DNA from 3 places in the Buttiauxella agrestis genome. Region 2 is predicted to be linked to each of the others. Evidence: predicted binding sites of a transcription regulator. Region 2 holds the regulator's gene; each other region holds the start of a gene.

Region 1 (3,287 bases), 1.8 Mb from region 2:
CACACCACAGCGGTGCCAGCAACGTCGGTCGGCGGGCATTAGCCGAAATACGATGGAAGACGACATCAAGCGGAGTATGGCGAATCATCTCCCCGGCAGTTGTCGCATACTCTTCTAATTCAATCGCCTGCAAGCGCCCTGCCTGCCAGCTTTTAGCCATCGTGCTGCCACTAACAATGTGCAGAGGGTGGAGCTTGATGCCATCAACGCCGGTTTCAACCACTTTATCCAGCGTCTCCATGCAGTGCTCCTGCCCTTCACCCGGCAGGCCGACAATCAGATGGCTACAGACTTTCAGGCCACGTGCGCGAGCGCGGCGAGTGGTTTCCTGATAACAGGAAAAATCATGCCCGCGATTGATACGATGCAGCGTTTTATCATGCGCCGTTTGCAGGCCCAGTTCTAACCAGACCTCATAGCCTTTTTCATGATATTCACTGAGCAAATCCAGCACGCTATCCGGTACGCAATCCGGGCGTGTCCCGACGCATAACCCCACAATGCTCGCCAGACTGACAGCTTGTTGATACATCGAACGCAGCACCTGCACTTCTGCCCATGTGCTGGTGTATGCCTGGAAATAGGCAAGGTAGTGTTGAGCGCGATTAACGAGTTGCGACTGGCGCTCGAGTTGGTCGGCGATAGAGTGGTTTTGTTGGGCTTCATCGGCAAATGACGCAACATTGCAGAAAGTACAACCGCCACGGCCAATTGTGCCATCACGATTTGGGCAGCTAAACCCGCCGTGCAGCGTGAGTTTATGGACTTTATGACCATACCGACGCTGAAGATCGCCACCAAACATATTGACTAATTTTTGTAACTGCATAATCTGATGGGCCGCCCTGTCAAAGGGACGTAGCCTGCCATTATCTGCCCAATTTAGCGATGACCTGGATCAATCGCTCTGGCGCAGCTTTATCTATTGAATATAAATTCATAATTAGTGCAATTTTACGCATCTAAAAGATGATTACTTTTCCTTATGTTGACCCGCTATTTTTAAAGAATATGTGACCTTGTGAAAAACAGTGTCATACAACACGCGGAACCGCGTTGTTAGCATAAGATCCTGCCAATAACATCATTACCAGCATGGTCTGGAATTTTGCAGCCTCTCATACAGTGAGAGAGATCACATAACCCAAGCGATTTCCCTGCCGTCTAAATACGATAAAAATGATAATAAAATGTTTAATTTCATAATGTTAAATGTCATTTAGCACATATTCGTATAAATAAGAATGCCATTTGACCTGTGTGCGCTTTCCCGATAACTTGGAAATCCGCTGGAAGCTTTCTGGATGGGTTCTGTGCCCATCATATTTATGCAGTAATTAAGATTCCCTCTAAAGCAAGTCCTCAATACTTGTGCAACCGGATGCGTTAGACATAAAGAGGGCGACACGCGAGGTGAGCGTAGATGCGCAAACCCCGTCGCCATGCCCTTGCTGCGTCTGGACGCAATCGGTATCGGGAATCACGTAGAGCCTGGGGAGGTTCACTGATATGTTGTACGATAAATCCCTTGAGAAGGATAACTGTGGTTTCGGCCTGATCGCCCACATAGAAGGCGAACCTAGCCACAAGGTAGTGCGTACTGCTATTCACGCACTGGCCCGAATGCAACACCGTGGAGCAATCCTCGCCGATGGTAAAACCGGTGATGGTTGTGGCCTGCTGTTGCAAAAGCCCGATCGTTTCTTCCGAATCGTTGCGGAAGAGCGCGGCTGGCGTTTGGCAAAAAATTATGCCGTCGGCATGATTTTCTTAAATAAAGACGACGCTCTGGCGAGCGCAAGCCGCCGCATCGTTGAAGAAGAGTTGCAAAACGAGACCCTGTCGATTGTTGGCTGGCGCGAAGTGCCAACCAATGAAGACGTACTCGGTGAAATCGCCCTCTCCTCAAAGCCTCGCATCGAACAAATTTTTGTTAATGCCCCGGCTGGCTGGCGTCCACGTGATATGGAACGTCGCCTGTTCATTGCTCGCCGTCGCATTGAGAAACGTATTCAGGACAAAGACTTCTACGTCTGTAGTCTTTCAAACCTGGTCAATATCTATAAAGGTCTGTGTATGCCGGCAGATTTGCCGCGCTTTTACCTGGACCTGGCGGACTTACGCCTGGAATCAGCAATTTGCCTGTTCCACCAGCGTTTCTCCACCAACACCGTGCCACGCTGGCCGCTGGCTCAACCGTTCCGCTATCTGGCGCATAACGGTGAAATCAACACCATCACCGGTAACCGCCAGTGGGCGCGTGCGCGTACCTATAAATTCCAGACTCCGTTGATCCCAGACCTACATGATGCCGCGCCATTCGTTAACGAAACGGGCTCTGACTCAAGCTCCATGGACAACATGCTTGAGCTGCTGCTGGCAGGCGGGATGGATATCGTTCGTGCAATGCGTCTGTTAGTGCCACCGGCCTGGCAGAACAACCCGAACATGGACCCCGAGCTGCGTGCGTTCTTCGACTTTAACTCCATGCACATGGAGCCATGGGATGGTCCGGCCGGTATCGTTATGTCCGATGGGCGCTACGCCGCCTGTAACCTGGACCGTAACGGCCTGCGTCCGGCGCGCTACGTCATCACTAAAGATAAGCTGATTACTTGTGCTTCTGAAGTGGGGATCTGGGATTACCAGCCTGACGAAGTGGTAGAAAAAGGCCGCGTCGGCCCTGGCGAGTTGATGGTTATCGACACGCGTATTGGTCGCATTCTGCATTCCGCTGAAACCGATGCCGATTTAAAAAGCCGCCACCCGTATAAAGAGTGGATGGAGAACAACGTTCGCCGCCTGGTGCCGTTTGAAGATTTGCCAGACGAAGAAGTTGGCTCACGCGAGATGGATGACGATACGCTCGCAAGTTACCAAAAACAGTTTAACTACAGCAGCGAAGAGCTGGATTCTGTCATTCGCGTGTTGGGTGAAAATGGTCAGGAAGCAGTCGGTTCAATGGGTGACGATACCCCATTTGCCGTACTTTCCAGCCAGCCACGCATTATTTACGACTACTTCCGCCAACAGTTTGCGCAGGTGACAAACCCGCCAATCGATCCGCTGCGTGAAGCACACGTGATGTCTCTGGCGACCAGCATTGGCCGTGAAATGAACGTCTTCTGTGAAGCAGAAGGCCAGGCCCACCGCCTGAGCTTCAAATCGCCAATTCTGCTGTGGTCTGATTTCCAACAGCTGACCTCGCTTGAAGAACAGCATTATCGCGCAGACACGCTGGACATCACTTACGATGCTTCTGCTCAGTCACTGCACGAAACAGTTTC
Region 2 (3,287 bases):
CGAAAGCTGGCAGATACATGTCTGTGGCGAGGAACCCCAGCACACTTAATCCGGCCAGCCAGATAAGAAATCCTTTTGATGGTTGCATGTTTTTCTCTTGATTTATCTTGCAGGTTGATTGCCGCGAGAGTGTACGGAGTGCAATTACGCTTGTGAAACGCTAATATTTGTCTATTGCGTTCAAAAAATTTGTGAGCAGAAAAATGTGGTCAGAATATTCGCTGGAAGTGATAGATGCGGTGGCGCGCAATGGCAGCTTCAGTGGTGCTGCACAGGAGTTGCACCGCGTTCCGTCTGCCATCAGCTATACGGTACGGCAACTGGAAGAGTGGTTAGCTGTGCCGCTGTTTGAACGCCGTCACCGTGACGTGGAATTAACCCCCGCAGGCGTCTTTTTTTTGAAGGAAGGGCGCTCTGTTATCAAAAAAATGATGACGACACGGCAACAGTGCCAGCAGATCGCAAATGGATGGCGCGGACACCTGGCGATTGCGGTCGATAATATTGTAAAACCGGAGCGCACGCGCCAGCTGGTGTTGGATTTCTACCGTCATTTCCCGGATATCGAGCTGCATATTTTTCAGGAAGTTTTTAACGGCGTGTGGGACGCACTGGCGGATGGGCGCGTTGAAGTTGCGATTGGCGCCACTCAGGCTATTCCTGTCGGTGGGCGTTTTGCCTTCCGGGACATGGGGACACTGAGCTGGCGTTGCGTGGTGGCAGCGAATCATCCCCTGGCGATACAAGGCGGCACATTGAGTGATGACGACTTGCGAGCCTGGCCGTCGCTGGTTCTGGAAGATACTTCGCGTTCTTTACCCAAACGTATTACCTGGCTGCTGGATAACCAGCGGCGCGTAGTGGTACCGGATTGGGAATCGGGTTCCGATTGCCTGAGTGCAGGTTTGTGTATCGGTATGGTGCCATTGCATATCGCCAGACCGTGGGTAGATTCTGGTAAATGGTGCGAGCTGACGTTGGATAACCCATTCCCGGATGCCGCGTGTTGCCTGACGTGGAAGCAAAATGATGCGTCACCCGCGCTAGCCTGGTTACTAGATTATCTGGGAGATAGCGAAACGATGAATCAGGAGTGGTTGCAGGAGCCATTATAAATCGGGCAGTTCGTAGGGTGGATAAGCCGTAGGCGTCATCCACCATTTACGTCAGAACTGTCGGATGACGCTGCTGTACGGCCTACGATATTTTAGCGGCGATAATCGCGGAACGGACCGTCGGCTACGGAGCGGCGTTCAATCAGGCGCGGATGCACTTCAATTGATTGCGACTCTTCGCGTTTGTTGACGATACGGTCCAGCAGCATGTTAAACGCCGTTTCACCCAGCGAATCTTTCGGCTGGTGAATGGTGGTCAGGGCAGGCGAGAAGAAACGCGCATTGCGCACATTGTCGTAACCAATAACGGAGACATCCTGCGGCACACGCAGACCCATCTCATCAGCGGCACAAATCGCGCCCATCGCCATAATATCGCCGCCACAGAATACTGCCGTTGGACGATGAGACTGGCCGAGGATCTGCTGCATCGCGCGGTAGCCAGACTCTGGCTCAAAGTCACCCTGAACAATCCAGTTTTCTGGAATGGCGATACCGGCTTCTTCCAGCGCTTTCATAAAGCCTGCGTGACGACCACCGCCGGTATTACGTTCCATTTGGCCAGGAATGGCACCAATTTCACGGTGGCCGCGTTCAATCAAATAACGCCCGGCCAGATAACCGCCGTGGAACGCGTTATCGACCACTGAGTCGGTGAAGTCTGCGCGAGCTTCGCCCCAGTCCATCACCACCATTGGGATATGGCGGTATTCTTCGAGCATGGTCAGCAGATATTCCGGATACTCAGAACACATCACCAGCAGGCCATCGACGCGCTTTTGCGCCATCATTGATAAATAAGCGCGCTGTTTTTCAAAGTTGTTGTGCGCATTACCCAGAATCAGAGTGTAGCCTTTTTCAAAGCAGCTATTTTCCACGGCTTCGATGATCTCGGCGAAATAGGGGGCTTCGCTGGAAGTGGCAAGCAGACCAATCGTTTTGGTGTGATTAACTTTAAGGCTGCGTGCGACGGCACTGGGTGAATAGTGCAATTCTTTGATTGCCGCCCAGACCGCATTGCGTGTCTCTTCCGCCACAAAACGAGTTTTGTTAATCACATGTGATACGGTTGTAGTGGAAACGTTTGCGCGCTTCGCCACGTCCTTGATTGTCGCCATTAAATTTCACTCCAGGCCATATCGTAAACTCCTGATAACTAATATGTTAAACGTTTGCGTACACTGACTCCTGAGGCAACGTTTGGGTTGCGGGTATGCCGGGATTGCGACATAAAACGGAAGGAGGGCATAGAATTGATGGTACGCAATAAATTAGCGAGGGATTTTGGCCTATCCGGAAGAAAAGTGGAAGAGGGAAAAGCGATATCAGGTTAAAACCAGGAGGATTTTTATCTCTGGTTGTGGGAAAATCAATCTGACACACCGATTGTAAGGTAATTAAAAGGAGTTTAGCGATGAGCACAGATTTGAAATTTTCAATCACCACAACGGTTATTGTTCTGGCACTGATCGTATTTGGCGCGTTAACCGCCGTACTGCACTGATTAAAATGGGCCGCAATCGCGGCCCATATCTTTTAGGTTTTACGCTGCCAGATTCTTCGCAACAAATTCCCAGTTCACCAGCGCCCAGAAATGCTCAAGGTAGCCTGCACGAGCATTACGGTAGTCGATGTAGTAAGCATGTTCCCAAACGTCTACCGTCAACAGCGGTTTTGCCGCAGTGGTCAGCGGGGTGCCCGCGTTAGACGTTGAAACGATAGCTAATGCGCCATCTTCTTGCTTAACCAGCCAGGTCCAACCCGCGCCGAAGTTTTTGATAGCCGCGTCGGTAAACTGCTGTTTGAATTCAGCAAAGCTACCAAAAGATTTATTGATGGCTTCCAGCAGTGCGCCTGTTGGTTCGCCACCTGCGTTTGGCGCCAGACAGTTCCAGTAGAAAGTGTGGTTCCACACCTGTGCTGCGTTGTTGAATACGCCGCCTTCTGAAGTACGAACGATCTCTTCCAGAGTTTTACCTTCAAACGCGGTGCCCTTAACCAGATTGTTCAGGTTAGTGACGTAGGTTTGATGGTGTTTACCGTAATGGTATTCCAGCGTTTCAGCAGAGATGTGCGGGGCTAATGCATCTTTCGCATATGGTAGTGCAGGTAATTCGAACGACATTGCAAACTCCTTATTACCCGTCATTCTTCGGGCCGCATAGTAGGCTC
Region 3 (3,287 bases), 2.6 Mb from region 2:
TTCGTCAGAGTGACATGCGTGGGTGATGCCCAACGATGATCCATCTCTTCAAAAGAGAAATTGTAATCACTCTTCTCATTAACCCAACTGCTAACCTGGGCGGCGCCCCAACGGGTTTGCAGTAAAAGATAAGCAGCAAGAAGCAGTACAAGTACGACAACCAATAACGCAATGATTAGCTTTCCGAGAAATTTCATTGTCTTCCATCCCATGAAGTTTCGGTAAAGGGTTTTATGCCCCATTTACCGTTATAGCTCAAGGATGGGATTGTCAGGAGGGGTAACACGCGCTGGCGTAAACAAATCGCCAGCGCGTGAAGTACATCAATTTTTCTCAGGTGGGAAAATCAGGTTTAACACGATAGCGGTGATACCACCGGCAGCAATACCGGAAGAGAGCAATGTCTTCAGCCATTCAGGTGCAAACTGCAAAATCAGTGGCTGCTGAGAAACACCCATACCGACCGCCAGGGACAGCGCAATAATCATAATTGCGCGGCGGTTCAGAGGTTCACGAGAGACAATACGCACGCCGGATGCGGCGATGGTGCCGAACATCACGATAGTTGCGCCGCCCAGAACTGGTTCGGGAATGTGTTGTACGAATCCGCTTACTGCTGGGAACAGGCCCAGCACAATCAGCATCAGCGCAACGACAAAACCGACATAGCGGCTGGCAACGCCAGTAAGCTGAATAACGCCGTTGTTCTGGCCGAAGCAAGAGTTAGGGAAGGTGTTGAACACGGCGGAAACGCAGGAATTCAGGCCGTTCGCCAGCACGCCACCTTTCAGGCGCTTCATATACAGCGGGCCAGAAACCGGCTGTTCGGAAACGTCAGACGTTGCCGTAATATCGCCGATAGTTTCCAGAGACGTCACCATAAACACCAGCATCAGCGGGATAAGCAAATTCCAGTCGATACCCAACCCGTAATAAAGCGGCGTTGGCACCATGATCAGGTCTGTATTGGTTGATGGCGCGACGTTCGGCAGCATGCCCATCGCCCAGGCCAGCGCATAACCTACCGCCATCGCGATAACCAGTGACGCTACACGTAAGTAAGGGTTTCGCTGACGGTTAAGCAAAATAATGACCAGCAGCACGGCACCTGCCAGCAGCAGATTTTTCGGCGCGCCAAAGGTGTGGTCGCTCATTGCACCGTAGCCACCACCAATGGATGTCAAGCCAACCTGAATCAGCGACAGGCCGATAATCATCACCACTACACCAGAAACCAGTGGCGTAATAATGCGACGAGCCAGATGCAGAAAGCGCGACAACAGCATCTCTGTGCAGCTTGCCAACATCAACGTGCCGAAGAGTGCGGCCATCATGGTTGGTACATCGGCACCGCCATTTTTCAATGCCATGCCGCCCATAATCAACGGTGAAACAAAGTTAAAACTGGTGCCCTGGATAGACAGAAGCCCAGAGCCAACCGGGCCCCAGGCTTTAATCTGGATAATCGATGCTACGCCTGAGGCGAACAAAGACATGCTGATAATGTGTTGGGTATCTTCAGCCGGAAGTCCCAGCGCCTGACAAATCAACATCGCAGGCGTGATAACCGCTACAAACATCGCTAATAAGTGCTGCCCGGCAGCAAAAAGTGTTTGTGGAAGAGGAGGGCGATCCTCGAGGCGGTAGATCAATTCACTGGAATGAGTCTTAGCAATCGGTTGCGCATCGTCTGACTCAACAGCATTAACAGACATCGGAAATTATCCCCAGGAGAAAAAACGGTGATTTTAGCGGACTGAATGGTAAAAGCAAACGTTTGCTACCGAAGTTTCATAAGATAAAAAGTGTATATAACGACCTTTTTATATAACTTTCAGCTGTTTTTTGGTTAAAATCCAGCTGCTGACTTTTCTAAACCCTGAAATTCCAGTGAAGGATAATTAAAAGCGTCTGTGAGAAATATGCGCAAACAGGAGCACTTCTATGTTTTATCTCGACACACTTTCTACGCTTGTTGCCGCAACTCTCGTGTTGTTACTGGGCCGTAAAATGGTCCATACCATACCGCTGTTAAAAAAATACACTATCCCTGAACCGGTAGCGGGTGGACTCTTAATCGCTCTGGCCTTGTTGGTGCTCAAAAAGAGCGTCGGCTGGGAATTTGAATTTGATATGAGCCTCAAAGACCCTTTGATGCTCGCCTTCTTTGCCACCATCGGCCTTAACGCCAACCTTTCCAGCTTGCGTGCGGGTGGCAAAGTTGTCGGTATTTTCCTGGTTGTGGTTGTTGGTTTGCTGGTGATGCAAAATGCCATCGGTATTGGTATGGCGAGCCTGTTGGGCCTTGATCCATTAATGGGTTTACTGGCAGGTTCTATTACGTTATCGGGCGGACATGGTACGGGAGCGGCCTGGAGTAAGCTGTTTACCGAGCGCTATGGCTTCCAGAACGCCACTGAAGTTGCGATGGCTTGCGCAACGTTTGGTTTAGTGTTGGGCGGTTTGATTGGCGGGCCGGTGGCGCGTTATCTGGTCAAACACTCATCCACGCCAAATGGCACACCTGAAGATAGCATTGATCCCACCGCTTTTGAAAAACCGGCTGTCGGGCGCATGATCACCTCCATGGTGATGATTGAAACCATTGCGATGATTGCTATCTGCCTTACCGTGGGTAAGTTTGCGGGCCAACTCATTCAAGGCACGAGCTTTGAATTACCGACGTTTGTTTGCGTGTTATTTGTTGGGGTTATCCTCAGCAACACACTCTCACTGCTCGGCTTCTATCGGGTATTTGAACGTGCAGTTTCCGTGCTCGGGAACGTCTGTTTGTCGCTGTTCCTCGCTATGGCGCTGATGAGCCTGAAGCTGTGGGAGCTGGCTTCTCTGGCGTTGCCAATGCTGGCGATTCTGACGGTGCAGACCATCTTTATGGCACTGTATGCCATCTTCGTGACGTATCGTTTGATGGGTAAAAACTATGATGCGGCGGTCCTTGCTGCGGGGCATTGTGGTTTTGGCCTGGGCGCAACGCCTACAGCAATCGCTAACATGCAGGCGATTACTGAGCGCTTTGGCCCGTCACACATGGCGTTCCTGGTGGTGCCAATGGTTGGCGCGTTCTTTATTGATATCGTCAACGCGTTGGTAATCAAGATGTATCTGATGCTGCCAATCTTTGGCTAAGCATCAGGCATTTGAATAGCGTTCCGTTTCAGGCATCCAGCGTTCAATGAGCGCGGTTGCCTGCTCGGGATAGCGTTCATGGATATGGCGCGCAAGGCGCTGTACTTCTGGAATCATCGCTTGATCGCGCAGCAAATCAG

What was found. The regulator PurR, encoded in region 2, represses purine synthesis genes. The targets are predictions, from matches to a motif close to CANGCAAACGTTTGCNTG.
Region 1: the regulator PurR is predicted to act here: its motif matches at 1,461-1,478, upstream of gltB (glutamate synthase large subunit).
Region 3: the regulator PurR is predicted to act here: its motif matches at 1,767-1,784, upstream of DY231_RS23205 (nucleobase:cation symporter-2 family protein).

Annotation. Positions count from the first base shown of each region.
Region 1 covers NZ_UIGI01000001.1:484,550-487,836, reverse strand. The annotation lists gene mnmL (tRNA modification radical SAM protein MnmL/YtqA) at 1-829, opposite strand, end outside; gene gltB (glutamate synthase large subunit) at 1,510-3,287, shown strand, end outside.
Region 2 covers NZ_UIGI01000001.1:2,259,901-2,263,187, forward strand. The annotation lists gene punC (purine nucleoside transporter PunC) at 1-88, opposite strand, end outside; gene punR (DNA-binding transcriptional activator PunR) at 204-1,115, shown strand; gene purR (HTH-type transcriptional repressor PurR) at 1,208-2,233, opposite strand; gene cydH (cytochrome bd-I oxidase subunit CydH) at 2,530-2,619, shown strand; gene sodB (superoxide dismutase [Fe]) at 2,659-3,240, opposite strand.
Region 3 covers NZ_UIGI01000001.1:4,902,329-4,905,615, reverse strand. The annotation lists gene DY231_RS23210 (AsmA family protein) at 1-197, opposite strand, end outside; gene DY231_RS23205 (nucleobase:cation symporter-2 family protein) at 324-1,715, opposite strand; gene gltS (sodium/glutamate symporter) at 1,945-3,147, shown strand; gene recG (ATP-dependent DNA helicase RecG) at 3,151-3,287, opposite strand, start outside.